Linked DNA regions of Youhaiella tibetensis. The main gene of each other region encodes a partner of the protein of the gene in region 2 in a complex. Links are inferred from orthologs where the notes say so. Each region holds a gene or a part of one and is shown on either strand. Other genes may lie near its edges.

Region 1 (3,183 bases), 1.4 Mb from region 2 along the record:
TGTTGGACTTGCTGGCGACCGCCGTCCCCGTGCGTTCGGCGACTTCGGTGCTCTCTTCGTCGGAATCGGGCTCGGCCTCTTCGACCTCATCCTCGTCGACGACGTTGATGCCCATGTCCGAGAACATGGCCATGATGTCTTCGATCTGTTCGGACGTGACTTCCTCGGATGGCAGAACCGAGTTCACTTCCTCATAGGTGACATAGCCGCGTTTCTTGGCGACCTTGATCAGCTTCTTGACCGCGGCATCGGAAAGGTCGAGTGGCGAGGTATCCGGAGTCTCGGGGGCGGACCCGGCTTCCGGCTTCTCGGTTTCTTTCTTGTTCGCGCTTGCTGCCTTAGTGGCCATCTGATGCTCCCTGGCCCCGTTAGTTCGTCGGGTGCCGGCAATGCTCATAAGTGGGGATAGCTCAAGGAAAGATAAAGGAGTGGTAAACCAGCAGTTAACGGAGCCGGTTCCGCGTTCGCATTCGGAAGTGATTCGCTCATAAGCGAAACCGTGCGACGCGCCGCTCCCAGGGCCTATTCCCTAGAAACTGCGTGTTGCACGTCCCGATAGCGAACCAAATCCTTCGATCAATGCCTCTGTGCCATCGACAGTGGTTATCTGGTTCTGGATGTCCCGCAGCCTCTCAAAGGTTTCTTCGCTCGGGTCTTCGCCCAGCGCCAACTCGGCTGCTTTCAATTCCCTATTTAGCTGAACTTTCTTGTTATGCAAGGCTAGCGCGTGCGCAAGGCCGGTTTCCGCGTCGGTTTGTGCGATTTCTTCGCCGATTTGCCACACGCCCTGCCGGGCCAGCAGCCGCCGCATGCGCTCGAGCGGCTCGCCGAACCCGCGCACGCCCAGCGCCGCGATCAATGCTTCGCGATCGATCTCGTGATCGTGCGACACCAGGTCGAGGATGGTGGTCAGCAGGCCCCGCGCATTGGGCGTTTCGAAGTCGAGCGCCGCCAGCATTTCGAGCCGGGCCTCGGCCAGTTGCGGGTGGTTGACGAGGCTGAGGATGATGGTGGCCTCGCGCGGCGTCGCATCGGCCGTCAGCCCTGGCTTGAGCAGCCGCGAATTGCGCAGCGTATCGGAGACCACCAGCCGCGGCGTACCGCGGGCCGAGGTGCCCCTGTTGCCGCCCTGCCGGAAATTGCCCTTTCCGCCGCCTTGCCGCCCCTCGAACCGGGCGGCACGCGCCGGCGCGAAAAACGCCTGCAGCTTCTCGTCGAACGCCTGCATGTAGTGGCGCTTGACCGAGGCGTCGGCGATCGAATTGGCGCGCTCGCGCAGCCGTGCCTCGAGCGCCGCGCGCGCCTCTGGCGTCTCGGGCAGCACCCCGCGCGTCTCGATGTTCCAGACCGTGTCCGACAGCGTTACCGCCCGCTCGATCACGTCGGCAAAAGCGTCCCGCCCGTGTTTCTTGATCAGGTCGTCCGGATCGAGCCCTTCGGGAAGCGTGGCGATCTTGACCGTCTGTCCGGGTTTGAGCAGCGGCAGCACGATGCCTGCCGCCCGTTCGGCGGCGCGCTGGCCGGCGCTGTCGCCGTCAAAGCACAGTACCGGGCAGTCGCTCATGCGCCAGAGCAGCGCGGCGTGCTCTTCGGTCATCGCGGTACCCAGCGGCGCCACGGCCCCCTCGAACCCGGCCATCACCGCAGAGATGACGTCGAGATAGCCCTCGACCACGATCACGGTCTTGCCGTCATGGGCCGCCTGCCGCGCCGATTGGCCGTTATAGAGCGTTTGCCGCTTGTGGAAGAGTTCGGTCTCGGGCGAGTTGAGATACTTGGCCGGCACGTCCGGCGACATGGCGCGCCCGCCGAAGGCGATCACCCGCCCGCGGAAATCGGTGATCGGGAACATCACGCGGTTGCGGAAGCGGTCATAGGGCAGCGGGTTGTCCTCGCGCACCACCACCAGCCCGGTATCCACCATCTCCTGGGCCGTCACCCCGTTGAGCGCCAGGTGCTCCTTGAGCCCGTTGCTGCTGTCCGGGGCGAAACCGAGCCGGAACCGCGCCTGCGCCTGCGCCGAAACCCCGCGCTCGAAAAGATAGCCGCGCGCCCGCGCCCCGATATTGTGGACCAGCGCCGCCTCGAAATACTTGGTCGCCAGTTCCATCACGTCATAGAGCGAGCGCCGCGCCGCTTCGCGCTGCTCGCTGCGCTCGTCGCGCGCCGGCATCGGCACGCCCGCCATCCCGGCCAGGCGCTCTACCGCCTCCGGAAAGCTCATGCCGGTCTTTTCGGTCAGGAACCGGAAATGGTCGCCATGGGCGCCACACCCGAAGCAGTGATAGCTGCCGCGCCGGTCGTCGGCATGGAAACTCGGGCTTTTCTCGCCATGGAACGGGCAGCACGCCCAGAAGTCGCCGCGACCCGGCTGGCTCTTGCGCTTGTCCCACAGAACGTGCTCGCCCACCACCTGCGAAATCGGCAGGCGCTGACGGATTTCATCCAGGAAGCTGTCGGAGAAGCGCATGAGGGATAAGTAAGCGTCCGCTCCCGCCTTGTCACCCGCGACAAACGCGGTTTTTGGCCTCAGGGACCGAAGTTATCCCCGCTGTCCTTCAGTACGCCAGGATTGCTGGCGGGCAGAAGGCGGGAGGGAGCCCTCCCGCCAGTGAGCGCTCACACCCGGCGCAACTGCCAGGCCAGGTAGAGCTGGAAGAGCCCATAGAGCAGCACCAGCAGCCCGACCAGCCGCACCACGATCGTGGCGCTCGTCAGCGGCATGACCATGATCAGCACGCCGAACGCGATATAGGCGATGCCGCTCAGGATCGACGGCCAATAGGCTCCTTCCCGCATGAGCTTGCGGCTGATGAAGGCGACATAGACTTCGAGCGCCCCCACGACCACGGCCAGGATCCCCACGATCCAGACGATGGCCGAAACCCCGATGGATGCCGAGGTCATGGGGAACGACACCACCAGGATGCCGGCGATCACCGCCAGCAGCTGCCGGCTGACCGATGCCCAGAAGCTCTGCGTCCGCTTGCCGCCGAAGAGCAGGCCCCAAAGTCCGAGGCCGCCATCGATGATCATGAGCGCGCCACCGATCATCACCAGGGTCGCCAGCGCCAGCAATGGCGCGAAGAGGGCCAGCAGCCCCGCCACCACCATGACCGCGCCGCGAATGGCAATCGCCCAGAAGCCAGAAGACTGGCCGTCGACTATATCCGTCATTGTACC
Region 2 (16,002 bases):
CCGGGTGGAACTGCCACATATAGATGGCGATGGCAGCGGACCCGGCCCAGGTGGCAAGCGAGAGCACCTCGCGCGTGAGCCCACGCGCCGTGGCGAGGATCGCCGAGATCAGTACCAGGATTCCGATCCCAACATCGAATGCTGTCAGCATAGTCTGCTCGTTTGCCCCGACTTCATTGCTGGCCCTCGTTTAACTGCTTCCGGCGCCGATGCCAAGGCAGTCTTGCCCCGGCATGGGCCTTGTTCCCAGAAAGCAGGGCAGGAATGGGGCGCCGGCCGGGTATTGCAGGGGCAAACGGCTAGTCCGGATCGACTTCCATGGTCATCTGGTCGCCCGAAAGCAGCTTCTCGGCAACGAAAAGCGCCCGGTCCCGGTCGCCGCCCTGGTGAAGCACCTCGGTCTCCACCCGCAACAGGTATCGCGCCACCCGCTCGGCCGAGGCGCCCGCGGCGACGTCGCGCAGGATCTGGCCGATATAGGCGTCATACTCGCCCTTGGCCCTGGGCACGTTGCGGATGGAATTGGGATCCCAATAGTCGAGGAGGATCGAGCGGACATGAGCGGCGATAAGCATGGGGGCAACCTAGGGGAATTCGGTGGAGACGTCAGCCCGTCTATTCGACCTCGGCCGGCTGCTGGCGCCGACGCCCATTGGCGGCGATGCGCCCGACGAGTTCGGCAAGGTTGGTGAATTCGCTGACGGTCAGGCCGGAATTCTTGTCGCCATTGGTGAGCCGCCCGGTCGAAACCGCTGAGAAACCGAGCTTTTGCGCTTCACGCAGCCGCAGGCCCGCATGCACGACCGGCCGGATGCCACCGGCGAGCGAGACTTCCCCGAAATAGACCGAGTCGGAGGGCAGGGGCGCATCGGTGAGCGAGGAGATGAGCGCAGCGGCCACCGCGATATCGGCCGCCGGTTCGTTGATCTTGAGACCGCCGGCGACGTTGAGATAGATGTCGTTGGCGCCGATGCGGACGCCGCAGCGGGTCTCGAGCACGGCCAGAATCATCGAGAGGCGCGAGGAATCCCAGCCGACGACGGCGCGGCGCGGGGTGCCGAGCGGGGAAGGGGCGACCAGTGCCTGGATCTCGATAAGGATCGGGCGCGTGCCCTCCATGCCGGCGAACACGGCCGAACCTGCGGCGCCTTCGTCGCGCTGGTCGAGGAACAGCGCGGAAGGGTTGGCGACCTGGGCGAGGCCGAGGGTCGTCATCTCGAAGACGCCGATCTCGTCGGTGGCGCCATAGCGGTTCTTCACCCCGCGCAGGATGCGGAACGTGTGGCTGGCATCGCCCTCGAAATAGAGCACGGCATCGACCATGTGCTCGACCACGCGCGGTCCGGCAATCTGGCCGTCCTTGGTGACGTGCCCGACCAGGACCACGGCGGCGCCCGACTTCTTGGCGAAACGGGTCAGCGCCTGGGCGGAAGTGCGCACCTGGGTAACGGTACCCGGGGCGCTCTCGACCCGATCGGTCCACAGCGTCTGGATGGAATCGATGATGACCAGGTCGGGCGCTTCCCCGTGCTCGAGCGTGGCGAGGATGGTTTCGACATTGGTTTCGGCTGCCAGGTGCACGAGCTTGTCGCCAAGGCCGAGGCGCTGCGCCCGCAGGCGCACCTGGGCGATGGCCTCTTCGCCTGAGACGTAGATGACGCGCTTGCCGCCATCGCCGAGCGCGGCGGCCGCCTGGAGGAGGAGGGTGGATTTGCCGATGCCCGGATCGCCGCCGACGAGGATGGTCGAGCCCATAACGAACCCGCCGCCGGTCACCCGGTCAAGTTCGGCAATGCCGGTGACGACGCGCGCGGCGGACTCGGTTTCGCCGGCCAGGGGTACGAGCGTGGTCGGCCGGCCATTGGCCTTGGCCGATTTCGGGCCGGCACCGACCCCGCTGTCCACGAGCTCCTCGACGATCGTGTTCCATTCCCCGCAGCTCTCGCAGCGGCCGACCCATCGCGGATAGACCGAACCGCAAGCCTGGCAGATGAAGCTGGATTTGCTCTTGGCCAATCACGTGTCCTTTTGTTCGCGGGCGCCGGCGCGTTCGACGAGGCCCCGCAGGGTATTCCAGTTGCGGCCGGTCCCGGGGCCGCAGCGCTTCTCGATCAGGTTGCCGAGGCGCGAACTTTCGGAGATGCGGCCGGAATAATCGACCACCAGATGTCCGTCCACCACTGCAAAGAGCTCCGGCCCGCCATGGTCGGCCGTCCAGCCGAAATCGGGGCGGCGGTCGGCGAAGCAGAAGACCTGCATCTGGCTCGGGCGCTCGGCGGCAGCCTCGGGGAACGGATTGGCCTCGAGCACGGCGCGCAATTCGGCTGGGCGACGCACGACGGCGACATTGGACGGGCCGAGCCCGAGATCGGCCACCACGCCGTTCATCCGCTCGGAGACAGTTTCGATGCTGCCGGGACCGCTCGCGATCATGTTGCCGGTGGCGAGGTAGGTGACGGGATCCTCGAAGCCGGCCGCCGCGACGGCGTCACGCCACCGGGCCATCGACATCACCTTGTGGGTGATCGGCCCGATCGCCCGCAGCAGGATGACGTAAGTGTTCATGGCCGGCTCCCCGTATCAGGCAGCGATAACGGAGATTGCGCGGAAGGGCAAGAACGAAATGGGAACATCGGGGCGCTGAGCTAGTCGGCGTGGACAAATTTGAGCCAGTATCTGGCGGTGGCGAGATGGACCATGCCGAGGAAGCCGTTGGCAAGCTGGTCGTAGCGGGTGGCGATGGCGCGATTGATCTTGAGATGGCCGAACATACGTTCGATCCGATTGCGCTGCTTGTAGAGCGCACGATCTATACTCGATCGTCACGCGGCGGTTTGACCGGCCAAGGATGACGGCCTTGATCTTCCGTTCGGCAAGATCGGCGCGGATGGCGTCGGCATCATAGCCTTTGTCTCCAAGGAAAGCGTCGGGTGCCTGCTCAGGCAGATCGATCAAATCATCATAGGCCTTGCAATCTGCCGCCTCGCCGCCGGTCAGATGGAAGGCGACTGGTCGCCCAAGGGCATCAGCCAGACAGTGAAGCTTACTGGTGAACCCGCCCCGCGAGCGGCCAAGAGCGCGTCGATGAGTCCCCCTTTTCCGCCCGCTGCCGAGACGTGGGCGCGAACGGTGGTGCTGTCGGTGCTGTAGTGATCGCTGTCTGCCATGATCTCGGCCAACGTCACGGCAACGGCCTCCCAGACTCCGGCCTCGCTCCACCGCCGGAACGTCGATAGATCGTGTTCCAGCTACCATATTTGGGCGGGACATCGCGCCACGGAGCGCCGCAGCGCAGCCGCCAGAGAATGCCGTTGTTGATTGAACGGTTCTGCTCGGGCAGCCTACCACGACCACGGTTCTCAGGTTCGATTGGCAGCAGGCCCTTCAGAACGCGCCATTCCGCCTCGGTGAGATCGCCCCTGCTCAAGCCTGCCTCCAAAAAGCAGCCTTGAATCAACACAGCGAGACGGCGTCAATGGCCGTCGCGCAAGGTTGGCAGTGTATGCCGATCTTATGACAGCAGGCGGCCTGAGATGAGTTGCTGGACCAGACGAGCATCGTGCTCAGGGCCGGGAGATCGGTATTGCTCCTTATCCCCGCTGACCCACGCATCAGTCACCCGAACACCATTCGGTGAACCATCGAGACGGACGCCATAAATGCAGGCCCCTGTCCACGAACGATGAAAATAGAGCCAGCCATTCTCAAAAAATATGAACCACTTATCGTCCATATCCTGCGGGACGTGTCCAAGCCTGATCCTCTCGCCCTCGGCGTCAGAATACAGTAGTGCAAGGTCGATGCTATCCCGCTGCGCTGGGAGGGGGAGCGTCTTCCAAGAGGAGCGTGTGGCTGCTTGCATGCCTCATCTAACCAAGGCGATGGAAATCACACAATGAGCCATTTTCAAACTGCTGCAATTTGTCCACGCCGCCTAGTCGCCAACCCGGAGCTTCCCCGGGCGGAGAGGCGGGGCCGATTGCACTCCTCCACGCGAGTGGAGGCATCCGCGGGGCCCCGGCTATGCGGCCGGGGAAGATCGGGGTGGGTCGAGGAGCGAGGCCCCGTGAGGGGGGCTTACTCTTCTTCCGGCATGCCGACATAGTGCCGGGTGAAGCGGCCCAGTCGCAGCGAAGTCAGGATCTCGTAGCCGATGGTGCCGGCGATATCGGCCTGATCGTCCACCGTGATGCTGGGGCCGAGCACTTCCATCATCTCGCCGGGCAGCGGCAGGTCGTGGCCGAGATCGGTGATGTCGGCGACCGCCAGGTCCATCGAGATGCGCCCGATGATCGGGAGCACCTTGCCGCGATAGGCGACCTTGCCGCCGGGGCGCGAGTTGGTGCCCGAAAGGCTCCGGAAGAAGCCATCGGCGTAACCCATGCCGAGGACGGCGATGCGGCTGTCGCGATTGAGGTTGTAGGCAGCGCCGTAGCCGATGGTCTCCCCGGTCCGCGCTTCCTTGACCTGCAGGATCGGCACTTCGAGCGTCACCGCCTGCGACATCGGATTGCGTCGGCCGCTGACGGCGCGGCCGCCATAGAGGGCGATGCCCGGGCGCACCATCTGGAAATGGTAGTCGCGACCGGTCATGAGCCCGGCCGAATTGGCGAGCGAGGCCGGGACATTGGGGAACTGCGCCATCACCGACTGGAAGAGGGCAAGCTGGGTGCGATTCTTCTCGTGCGCCGGCGTATCGGCACAGGCGAGATGGCTCATGATCATCTGCGGGGCGAAGCCCAGGGAATCGATCTGGCGGCGAACGATGCTGGCCTCGTTGAGCCGGAAGCCGGTGCGGCCCATGCCGGTATCGAAATGCAGCGCAGCGGGCAGCGCTTCGTTGCGTGAGACGCAGGCGGCCAGCCATTCTTCGAGCATCGGGAGCGAACAAAGCGCCGGCATCAGGCGATGCTCGACATAGAGGCTGGCGGCGCCCGGATAGAGCCCGCCCAGCACGAAGATGTGGGCCTTGGGCAGGGTTGCGCGCAGCGCTATCGCCTCATCAACCGTGGCCGTGAAGAAGAAGCGGGCTCCAGCGGCATAGAAGGCCCGGCTCGACTGCTCGAGGCCCGTGCCATAGGCGTCCGCCTTGACGACGGCACCGGTCAGGGCGCCGGCGCTGACCTTGTCGAGCGCGCGCCAGTTGCGGGCCAGCGCCGCCAGGTCGATCGTCAGACGCCCACTGGTGACGGGGGAGGGTGGCATAGCCATGTCGTGGTCCGAACCTATTCCATGCGTTCGGGCAGATAGTCGGAGCGCGCCAGATTGCCGAAGCGCGTCAGGTTGGCTTCGAACTGGAGCTGGACCGTGCCCGTAGGTCCATGGCGCTGCTTACCAATAATCACTTCTGCGCGTCCATGCACCTGTTCCATTTCGGCCTGCCACTGGAGGTGCTCGGGAGTCCCTTCCTTGGGCTCCTTGTTCTTGAGGTAGTACTCCTCGCGATAAACGAAGAGCACCACGTCGGCGTCCTGCTCGATGGAACCGGATTCGCGAAGGTCGGCGAGCTGCGGATGCTTGTCCTCGCGCGCTTCCACCTGGCGGGAGAGCTGGGAGAGCGCGATGATCGGCGCCTCCAGTTCCTTGGCCAGGGCCTTCAGGCCCGTGGTGATTTCCGTCAGTTCCTGCACGCGGTTGTCCGAGGACTTCTTGGAACCGGAAAGGAGCTGGAGGTAATCCACGATCAGGAGGTCGAGGCCCTTCTGCCGCTTGAGGCGCCGGGCACGCGCGGCGAGCTGGCCGATGGAAATGCCGCCGGTATCGTCGATGAAAAGCGGCACCTGCGCCATCAGGTTGGACGTATCCACGAGCTTGGAGAACTGGCTCTCATGGATATTGCCGCGGCGGATATCGGAGGACGAGATCTCGGCCTGCTCGGCGAGAATACGTGTAGCCAGCTGTTCCGAGCTCATTTCGAGGCTGAAGAAGCCCACGACGCCGCCATCGACCGTCTTCATGTGGCCATCGGCCTGAACCGCCGTCTTCCAGGACTTGGCGACGTTGAAGGCGATGTTGGTGGCAAGCGAGGTCTTGCCCATGGCAGGACGCGCCGCGAGGATGATCAAGTCCGAGCGCTGCAGCCCGCCCATGAGGCGGTCGAGGTCGGTGAGGCCGGTCGCAAGGCCCGAAAGCGACCCATCGCGCCCATAGGCTTCGCCCGCCATCGAGATGGCGTCCTTGAGGGCCGCGTTGAAGGGCTGGAAGCCGCCATCGTAGCGGCCCTTTTCGGCCAGGTCGTAGAGGGCGCGTTCGGCCTCCTCGATCTGCTTTTCGGGCGTCATCTCCACGTCGGCCTCATAGGCCGTCGCGGTCATTTCCTCCCCGATGACGATGAGGTTGCGGCGCAGCGCCAGGTCATAGACGGACTGGCCATAGTCGCTGGCATTGATGACGGTCGTCGCCTCCGCGGCCAGCTTGGCCAGGTATTGCGGCATGGTGACTTCGGGCAGCAGCGTATCGGGCAGGAACGTCTTGACCGTCAGCGGGGTCGCGATCTTGCCGGCACGGATGATCTTGCCGCAGACCTCATAGATCTGGCGGTGAATCGGCTCGTAGAAATGGTCGGGCTCGAGGAAGTCCGAGACCCGATAGAAGGCTTCGTTGTTAACGAGGATAGCGCCCAGGAGCGCCTGTTCGGCCTCCACGTTGTGTGGCGCCAGGCGATACGCCTTTTCGTCCTCAGGGCGGACGAGCCGCAATTGCTGTTCTGCCATTGGTCAGTTCCCGATCCTTAAGGATTTCTTACGCTGCGCGGGGGCTCGGGCAAAGCTTGCCGAAAGAGAATCACGCGCGCTGTGGTGTGCAAGGATAGCGGGGAAAACCGAACGAGTGGTTGTTGATCTCCGCCATGTGACCGATGTGGCGGAAAATAGACTCAGCGCTCCGCCAGGAGCATGCGCGCAAAAGCCTCTCCCGCCGGGCTTTGCTGGCGCTGCCGGTGGGTAACGAGCGAGAAGGCGCGGGTCGCCAGTTCGACCGGCAGGCGCACGAGCGCCCCGGTCGCGAGCGCGGCGGCGACGGTAACCTCCGAAAGCACCGTGAGCATGCCGCTGCCGCGGACTGCGGCGATCACGGCCTCGTTCGAGGGCAGTTCGAGTGCGATGCGGATATCGCCGGACGCGAGACCCAGGCGCTGCAGCGATTCTTCCGCGACCTGACGCGTGCCCGAGCCCACTTCGCGCAGCACCCAGCGCTGGTTGCGCAGGTCCGCGAGGTCGAACCGGCGCCTGGCCAGGGGATGATCGGCCGCCGCGACCAGCGCCATGCTGTCGGTGGCGATCTCGGTGACGGCCAATTCGGCGATACGCACCGGTCCCTCGACAAGCCCGAGATCGGCCTCCCCGCTCAGGACGGCGGCGGCGACCTGGGAGGTGTTGTGTACCTCAAGCGTCAGCTCGATCAGCGGGTGGGATTCGGAGAAGCGCACCATCCGGGGCGGCAGCCAATAGCTGGCAACGGTCTGGCTGGCGCCGAGCCGCAGCGACCCGCGACGCAGGCCCGCCAGATCCTGCAACGCCTCCTGCGCGCGGGCGGCGGCGGCAAGCACTTCGCGCGCGTAGGGCAGAAGAGTGCGCCCCGCCTCGTTGAGCACCAGGCCGCGCCCGATGCGGTCGAAAAGCCGGGTGCCATGACGCTCCTCCAGCGCGGCGAGGGCGGCGCTGGCTGTCGATTGGGTCATGTGGAGGTCGGCGGCAGCACGGGTCACATGCTGCCGGTCTGCGACTGCCACGAAGATGCGCAATTGTTCGAGGGTCATAAATCAAACGAAAAAGACGATTGAAACGACGATAACAATCCATTGGACCGTTTGGAAGCGGCGAGCGAGGTTGCGGGGCGAAAGGAATACTCGCCGTGCCCGCCATCTTGAGAATGCCATTCCCCCAAACCGTGCTTCCCGGAGTTGCGCTTAGCGCGGCGGTGGCGCTGGGCGCATTCGGGATCGACCGGGCGCAGGCGGCGCTCCTGGGGCGCAACTGGTTCGATACGCTCGTGGTGGCGATTCTCGCAGGTAGCCTCATTCGCACCCTCTGGCGTCCGCCCGAGCGCTATGGGGCAGGGCTGACATTTTCGGCCAAGACACTGCTCGAAATCGGGGTGGTGCTGCTGGGCGCCACGACGAGCGCGACGGCGATCTACGCGGCTGGCCTGCCTATGTTGCTGGCCATCGTTACGGTCGTGGCCATCAGCATTCCCGCGAGCTATGCCCTTGGCCGGCTCCTGGGCCTTGAGCCGAAGCTGGCCACGCTCATTGCCTGCGGCAATTCGATCTGCGGGAATTCCGCAATCGCCGCGGTGGCGCCGGTAATCGGTGCCAAGGGCGAGGACGTGGCGGCTTCGGTAGGGTTCACCGCGGTGCTGGGAATACTGACGGTGCTGCTGCTGCCGGTGCTGGCGGCGGCGATGGGCTTTTCCGACGCGCGCTTCGGCATCCTTGCGGGTTTGACCGTCTACGCCGTGCCGCAGGTCGTGGCCGCCACGTCGGCCGCGAGCCTGGTGGCGCTTCACACGGGCACCATCGTCAAGCTCACGCGCGTGCTCATGCTCGGGCCGGTCTGCGTGCTCGCGGCGCTGGTCAATCGGGGCGGTGCAGGCAAGGGGCCGAGGCTGGGCGAGATGGTGCCCTGGTTCATCGTCGGCTTCGTCGGCCTGATGGCGGCCCGCACTGCGGGTATCGTGCCCGACGGAGCCTCCGAGGCGAGCGCCGTGGGCGCGCATGCCCTCACGGCGGTCTCGATGGCGGCGCTGGGGCTCGGGGTGGACCTGCGGGCCCTGCGAAAGGCCGGCGGTCCGGCTAGCCTGGCAGCGGGAGGCTCGCTGCTGCTCCTCGCAGGCCTCGCGATCGTGGCCATACTCCTGGTCGGCTGACTACTTGGTTTGCGCCGCCAGGACGCGATTGCCGAACCAGGCGCCGATGATGACGAGCACCACGGCAAGGCCCAGGCCGATAAAGACGATGGGGCTGGTAAAATCACCCCGGAACACCGCACGCAACGCGTCCACGATGTGCTTGAACGGATTGAAATCCGAGAGCACCTGGAGCCAGCGCGGCGCCAGCGTCATCGGCAGGAGAATGCCCGAGAGCAGCAGGATGGGCAGCGCCAGCGCGTTGACCAGCGGCGCCAGCGCATCCTCGCTCTTGGTCGCCATGCCGATGGCATTGGAGATGAAACTGAAGGCTGCTCCGAGGAGGGCGATGAGCACGAGGCCGATCACCAGTGCCGCGGGCGGCACGCGCAGGCCGAAGAAATAGGCAGCGGCCACGAGGACGATGGCCTGCACGACGATCACCACGACATCGCGCAACGTGCGCCCGGCGATGAGGGCGGTGCGCGGAGCAGGCGTCACCATCTGCCGGTCGATCACGCCCGACCGCCACTCGGCGATGATCCCGAAGCCGACGAAGAGGCCGCCGAAGATCCCGAGCTGCACGAGCAGGCCGGGGACGAAGACCTGCCAGGCGTCGCCTTCAAAACCCGAATTCGCGGCGACGGTCTGCAGGAGCGGACCGAACAGGGTCAGGTAGAGGATGGGCTGCATCAGCCCGATCAGCACCCAGAGCGGCTGGCGTACGGACAGCAGCATGGCGCGCGAGAAGATGATCCAGGTGTCGCGAAGGAAAGTCATTGGTCCTGCCCCAGGTTCGCCAGTTCCTCGTCCGCAAGCGGCTCGAGTTCGGGATGTTCCTGGAAGATCGGCACGAGCACTTCGCAGGAGAGATTTTCGAGCGCCGCCGAAACCTTGCGCCCATACTCGGCGAAATCGGCGTCCGAGCACTTGCCCTTGAGTTCAAGCCAGGAGCGGTCGAGGTCGTTCATGACCTGGGCCATGGTGCGCACGATCGTCTGGCTTTGTTGTCGCGTGAGCGTCATTTCATCTTGTCCCGGTCGCGTGGCGACCTTCATTTCATCTAGTCGCGGAGCGACCTTCCGGTGAGGGTTAGGAACACATCGTCGAGCGTGGGCCGGTTAACCTCGACCCCGATGGCTTCGATGCCGGCCTTGACCAGGTCCGAGAGGACATGGGGCAGGGCGGAAGCGCCGTCCGGTACGTGAAAGCGCACCACATTGGCTTCGACCGAAGGCGTATCGGCGCCGTTCGCCCTGGCGGCAATGGCGGCGGACTGCGCCGCGTCTTCCTCTGTACGCAGCGTCAGGGTGATGGTGTCGCCCGAAACCCGCTTCTTGAGTTCGGCCGGCGTGCCTTCGGCAACGATCTGGCCCTGGTCGATGATCAGGATGCGGTCGGAAAGGGAATCAGCCTCGTCCATGTAGTGGGTGGTGAGGAAAACCGTGGTGCCCAGATCGTCGCGCAGTTTGCGGATGTGGGTCCACAGGTTCGCCCGGCTCTGCGGATCGAGACCGGTCGAGGGTTCGTCCAGGAACACCAGCACGGGCTGGTGGATCAGCCCCATCACGATGTCGAGCCGCCGCCGCTGCCCGCCGGAGAGGGATCCGCAATTGCGCTCCCAGATGTCGGCGAGGTCAAGAGCGGCGAGAAGTTCCTGGGCGCGCTGGCGCGAGACACTGGGCTCGATCCCGTAGAGGCGGGCGTGGGACACGATCTCCTCGCCGACGCGGGCCTCCGGCGAGGTCGAGCCGGCCTGGCTCACATAGCCGATCTTGCGGCGCACGCCGACAGGATCGGTGCGCAGGTCGCTGCCGGCAACCACGGCACTGCCGCCAGTCGGCTCGAGCAGGGTGGTCAGCATCTTGAGAGTCGTGGTCTTGCCGGCGCCGTTCGGGCCGAGGAACCCGACGATCTCGCCCTTGCGCACCGTCAGGTCCACGCCGCGCACCGCTTCGACCAGGGTCTTGCGTGCCTTGTAGGTGCGCTTGAGGCCCTTGGCTTCGATTATGGTCTCACCCGCAGCCGCGACAGTCATCTGGACCTCGTGAAAATCTTATTGTATAATTATCTTATGAATAAAGATATCAAAGAGTCAAGAGATATCCCGTTGTCCGCCTATGACCGGCTGGCCGGTGCAATGCGGGCCAACCAGGCGGCGGCGGACATTTTCGACGAGGCCCTGAGCCAGTTTTTGGGAATCAACAGAACCGACGGACGTTGCGTGGACATTATCGACCGGTTCGGCCGCATCACCGCCGGCCAGCTCGCCACCGAGAGCGGGCTGACCACCGGGGCGGTGACGGTGGTCATCGATCGCCTGGAAAATGCCGGCTACGTCCAGCGCTCACGCGACGGGGACGACCGGCGCAAGGTCTGGATCGAAACCACCGACGCCACCAAGGCCATAGTCGAGCGCATTTTCGGGCACTACGAGACGCTGGGCCCGCAGATGCTGGCCAATTTCGAGCCCGACCAGGTCGCTGCGATCGTGCGGTTCCTCGAGGCGGGGGCGCTGGTGCAGCGGCACATGGCCGATATCCTCAAGCAGCACATCGATCCGCGCGGCAACGACCTCAAGCACCGCCTCATCCAGGCGCGCGCCTTCGAGCGCGCCGCGCTGAGCAGCGCGGACGAGCTCGTCGAGGCAGTGGAGGGATTGCCGGGCTTGAGTGGCGAGTGACTACTCGGCCGCTTCGGCCTGCTGCTCGTGGCCTTCAAGGTTCCCCATCGCAGCCACGATATGCGTCGCCAGGGCGTCGTAGATGCCGCCATAGGCGTGGCTGGCGCGCATGATGGCGATCTGCGCATCCTGAAGACGGGGCAGGCCCTTCTCCTCGGAGATGACACGCATGCCCGGCTGCAGGGCGCTCTCGGGGAGGAAGCCCACCGCGAGGTCGGCCAGCACGGCGCTGGCGATGGCCGTGGCATTGGAGGACGTATAGGCGACCCGGTAGTCGCGATTGGCCCGGTTGAGCACATCGGTGGCATTGCCGCGCCAGCAGCACGAGGGGCCGCCGCACGCCAGGGGCAGGGGATCGGTCGCCAGGGCGCGCCCGCCATGGGAGGCGACCCAGAACATCCGCTCGGTGCGGAAGAGTTCGCCGAATTCCTGGTGCGTGCCCTGGGTGAAGACGATCAGGTCGTAGCGCCCGCGCGTCATGCCATCGAGAAGCTCCTCGGACGGCTGGCAGCTCACTTCCACCATGATGCGCGGATGGGTGCGCTGGAACCCTGACAGGATCACCGGCAGCAGCCGAACCGCATAGTCGTCCGGGACGCCGAAGCGGATAGACCCCGCCAGGTCCTCGTCCGAGAACAGATCGACGATCTCGGCATTGAGCCGCAGCATGCGGCGGGCCCGCGAATAGAGCGCTTCGCCCTCGTTGGTGAGGACCACCGTGCGCCCATCGCGCAGGAAGAGCTCCTGCCCAAGACGCTCCTCGAGCCGCTTTATCTGCATGGAAACGGCCGATTGCGTCTTGTGCACGCGCCGGGCCGCCTCGGTGAACGAGCCGCAGTCGGCAATGGCGCAAAACGTCTGGAGCTGGTCGAGATCGAGTGGTGAAGACATCTTCGGGTCCATCACTGGAATTGATGCGTGGGATGAAATGTATTTGTTGGACGAATGGAAGTCCAGAGCGTAATCCGGTCAGCATCGGTGGCGCAGAGCCGCCGCCGCCCCCCTCCCGCTCCTCCCCCTGCGGGACCTTTGAAAGATCTGGAGAAGTCCAATGGCCTACTTGCTGTCAGGCGAGCGGTCGTCCGCGACCGCAGTTATCAAGAGCCCGCTCGTGGGCCTCGTGCGCTGGTTTGAAAAAAGCCGCAAAGCGCGCGCACAAAAACTGGCGCTCGCGAGTCTTCTCGAGCTTGAAGATTTCCGTCTGGATGACCTGGGCATCTCCCGCCAGGACATTCTGGACGCAGTTGAAAATCCCGATCGCAATGTCGGCGCGCACCTCGCCGCGCGGCGTTCCCGTCGGGCACGCTCTTGGTTTCGGTACTAACGCGCCGGAACCAATCTCCCGGGTCGATTTTGCCGTCGGCCCAGTTTCCTGACCCTGCCGGGCTCTTTTCTCCTCCCGAGACAAAGACGCCCGGCTTTTTTTCGTCCCGCGTTGACGCCTGGCCTATATATCGATAGTTCTCGATATATGGAAACGCAGAACGCCGTAGAATCGCTCTCCGCCCTGGCCCAGCCCACACGCCTGGAGGTCTTTCGCCTTCTCGCGAGCAAAGGAGAGGAGGGGATAGCCGCCGGACAATTGGCCGATGCCCTCGGCGTGCCGCAGAACACCATGTCGTCCCACCTGGCTACGCTGGCGCGGGCAGGGCTGGTGAACGGCGAACGGCAGAGCCGCTCGATCATCTACCGCGCCGACCTCGCGGCCTTCCGTGAGCTGATGCTGTTCATGCTCAGCGACTGCTGCAACGGCCACCCGGAAGTCTGCGCGCCTGTGCTCGACCAGCTCAATGCCACCTGTCGCCCCGGCAGCGACTGCTGCTGACCAAGAGGAAGGGATAATGAACCGCTTCGAACGCTACCTGACCCTGTGGGTTGCCCTTTGCATCGTGGCCGGCGTCGCGCTGGGGCACGTCTTTCCGCAAGCTTTTGCGGCGTTAGCCGGCCTGGAGGTCGCCAACGTCAACATACCGGTGGCGGTCCTGATCTGGCTCATGATCGTTCCGATGCTGATGCGCATCGATTTCTCCGCCATGCGCAGTGTCGGCGCCCATTGGCGCGGCATCGGGGTGACGCTCTTCGTGAACTGGGCGGTCAAGCCGTTCTCGATGGCGTTCCTGGGCTGGCTGTTCCTTGCTGTGCTTTTTCGCCCGTGGCTGCCCGCGGACCAGATCGAATCCTATATCGCGGGCCTCATCATCCTCGCGGCAGCTCCGTGTACGGCCATGGTCTTCGTCTGGTCCAACCTCACGCGCGGCGAACCACACTTCACGCTCTCCCAGGTTGCCCTCAACGACGCCATCATGATCGTGGCCTTCGCCCCGATCGTCGGCATGCTGCTGGGCCTTTCCGCGATCACCGTGCCGTGGGACACCCTAGCGCTGTCGGTAGGGCTCTATATCGTCGTGCCGGTGCTGGTCGCCCAGGTCCTTCGCCGCCTGATCCTGTCGTCCGGCGGAGAGAAAGCGCTCGCGGGGACGCTGGCGCGTCTGCAGCCGGTCGGGCTGACCGCGCTGCTCCTCACCCTGGTGATGCTCTTCGGCTTCCAGGGTGAGCAGATCCTCGGCCAACCGCTGGTGATCGCTCTCATAGCCGTGCCGATCCTGATCCAGGTCTATTTCAATGCAGGCCTTGCCTATGTGCTCAACCGCGTCTCAGGCGAACAGCACTGCGTAGCAGCTCCCTCGGCGTTGATCGGGGCCAGCAACTTCTTCGAGCTGGCCGTGGCGGCCGCGATCAGCCTTTTCGGCATCAATTCCGGCGCGGCCCTGGCGACGGTGGTCGGCGTGCTCATCGAGGTGCCGGTCATGCTCTCGGTGGTCTGGATCGTCAACCGTTCCAAGGGCTGGTACGAGGCCGGCCTGCCGGCCCCCTCCAACAACGAGGCTAACCCATGACCATCACGATCTACCACAACCCCGCCTGCGGCACCTCGCGCAACACGCTGGCCATGATCCGCCAGAGCGGGGAGGAGTCGGAGGTCATCGAGTACCTCAAGACGCCACCCACGCGCGATCGGCTGGTCGAACTGCTCGCGGCGATGGGGATCACGGCGCGCGACCTGCTGCGCAAGAAGGACACGCCCTACGAGGCCCTGGGCCTGGGCGACGACCGCTGGAGCGAGGACGAACTCGTCGATTTCATGATGGACCACCCGATCCTCATCAATCGTCCCATCGTCGTTACCGACAAGGGTACGCGGCTCTGCCGGCCCTCCGAGGCGGTGCTCGAGATCCTGCCCAATCCCCATATCGGGCGCTTCGTCAAGGAAGACGGGGAAGTGATCGAGGCCCCCTAGAAACAACAAAGGCCGGGGCGATGCCCCGGCCTTCTCAAACTTTGCGGGAAAGCGAGCCTTAAGCCTGGTTGGCTTCGGCTTCTTCTTCGGCGGCTTCGTCGCCGGCGACTTCTTCCTGCTCTTCTTCGGCGGCAACTTCGTCGTCGTTGTCATCGCCGTAGTCGTAGACGGTCATGTCTTCGCCCTTGGCCTGGCGCTGGGCTTCGTCTTCCGAACGGGCCACGTTGACCGAGATGTTGACTTCCACTTCGGCGTGCAGGTGCAACGCCACGGTGTGCAGACCAACGGTCTTGATCGGGTTGGCCAGATCGACCTGCGAACGGGCAACCGTGAAGCCGTCGTTGTTGAGGGCGTCGGCGACGTCGCGCGAGGAGACCGAACCATAGAGCTGGCCGGTTTCGCCGGCCTGGCGGATGATGGTCACGACATGGCCGTTCAGGCCCGACGCGATGCCGGCAGCGGCTTCGCGACGCTCGGCATTGCGCTTTTCGATATTGGCGCGTTCCGAGGCGAACTTGGCGCGGTTGGCTTCCGTGGCGCGCAGGGCCTTGCCCTGGGGCAGCAGGAAGTTACGGGCGAAGCCGTCCTTGACGGTGACTTCGTCGCCGATGTGGCCGGTGCGGCCAACGCGCTCGAGGAGAATGACTTTCATGGAAGAATTCCTTTTGGCTGTCCCGCCTCAGAGGCGGTTAGGAGCCGCAGACCATCCGCGACCCCAGCGAGTGCCCTTTGCGTCCAGCTTACTGGACGGCGTAGGGCATGATGCCGATGAAGCGGGCGCGCTTGATGGCACGGGCCAGTTCGCGCTGCTTCTTGGCGGAAACCGCAGTGATGCGGCTCGGGACGATCTTGCCGCGCTCGGACACGTAGCGCGAGAGCAGGCGAACGTCCTTGTAGTCGATCTTGGGAGCGTTCGGGCCCGAGAACGGGCAGGTCTTGCGCCGACGCTGGAACGGACGACGGGCCTGGGTGGTGGTCAGATCACGAATTGCCATGGCTCAGAATCCTTTCCGATTAAGCACGACGGGGCGGGCGACGATCGCCCGAGGGGCCGCCGAAACGGTCGCCGCGGTCGCCACGATCAGAGCGCTCGTCGCGCTTCTGCATCATGGCCGACGGGCCTTCTTCGAGTTCATCGACGCGCACGGTCATGTAGCGCAGGATGTCTTCGTTGATG

Evidence for each region.
Region 1: the proteins of FNA67_RS08615 (region 2) and dnaG are in contact, whole or in part, in a crystal structure (PDB 2R6A), measured with the Geobacillus stearothermophilus proteins. The link is inferred for Youhaiella tibetensis from one-to-one orthologs. Residues at the interface, in WP_033016901.1 of Geobacillus stearothermophilus: Ser13, Glu15, Ala16, Gln18, Glu91, Leu92, Asp94, Ala95, Val96, Pro97, Thr98, Ala99, Ala100, Asn101, Tyr104, Tyr105, Ile108; in WP_049624496.1 of Geobacillus stearothermophilus: Lys456, Leu457, Leu458, Pro459, Ala460, Asn463, Ala464, Leu467, Leu535, Leu536, Ile537, Ala538, Gln544, Glu545, Asp548, Tyr549, His552.

The regions. Positions count from the first base shown.
Region 1 is NZ_CP041690.1:3,192,084-3,195,266, forward strand. What follows is about bases 1-2,908. They hold dnaG (DNA primase), read right to left. Parts: upstream 2,471-2,908; coding sequence 530-2,470; downstream 1-529. Other genes in these bases: rpoD (RNA polymerase sigma factor RpoD), read right to left, coding at 1-349; FNA67_RS15610 (DUF308 domain-containing protein), read right to left, coding at 2,620-2,908. In the rest of the region: more of FNA67_RS15610, read right to left, coding at 2,909-3,177. UniProt on the Escherichia coli protein: RNA polymerase that catalyzes the synthesis of short RNA molecules used as primers for DNA polymerase during DNA replication.
Region 2 is NZ_CP041690.1:1,797,040-1,813,041, forward strand. The notes cover bases 4,470-7,448. They hold FNA67_RS08615 (replicative DNA helicase), read right to left. Parts: upstream 6,714-7,448; coding sequence 5,226-6,713; downstream 4,470-5,225. Other genes in these bases: alr (alanine racemase), read right to left, coding at 4,470-5,211; FNA67_RS08620 (LysR family transcriptional regulator), read right to left, coding at 6,875-7,448. Outside these bases: FNA67_RS08580 (CvpA family protein), read right to left, coding at 1-151; FNA67_RS08585 (hypothetical protein), read right to left, coding at 300-575; DNA repair protein RadA, read right to left, coding at 616-2,016; FNA67_RS08595 (DUF1697 domain-containing protein), read right to left, coding at 2,017-2,565; more of alr, read right to left, coding at 4,078-4,469; more of FNA67_RS08620, read right to left, coding at 7,449-7,756; FNA67_RS08625 (YeiH family protein), read left to right, coding at 7,870-8,865; FNA67_RS08630 (ABC transporter permease), read right to left, coding at 8,866-9,624; FNA67_RS08635 (hypothetical protein), read right to left, coding at 9,621-9,869; FNA67_RS08640 (ATP-binding cassette domain-containing protein), read right to left, coding at 9,908-10,882; FNA67_RS08645 (MarR family winged helix-turn-helix transcriptional regulator), read left to right, coding at 10,955-11,527; FNA67_RS08650 (LysR family transcriptional regulator), read right to left, coding at 11,528-12,418; FNA67_RS08655 (DUF1127 domain-containing protein), read left to right, coding at 12,579-12,851; FNA67_RS08660 (ArsR/SmtB family transcription factor), read left to right, coding at 12,999-13,352; arsB (ACR3 family arsenite efflux transporter), read left to right, coding at 13,369-14,424; arsC (arsenate reductase (glutaredoxin)), read left to right, coding at 14,421-14,825; and 3 more genes. UniProt on the Escherichia coli protein: The main replicative DNA helicase, it participates in initiation and elongation during chromosome replication. Travels ahead of the DNA replisome, separating dsDNA into templates for DNA synthesis.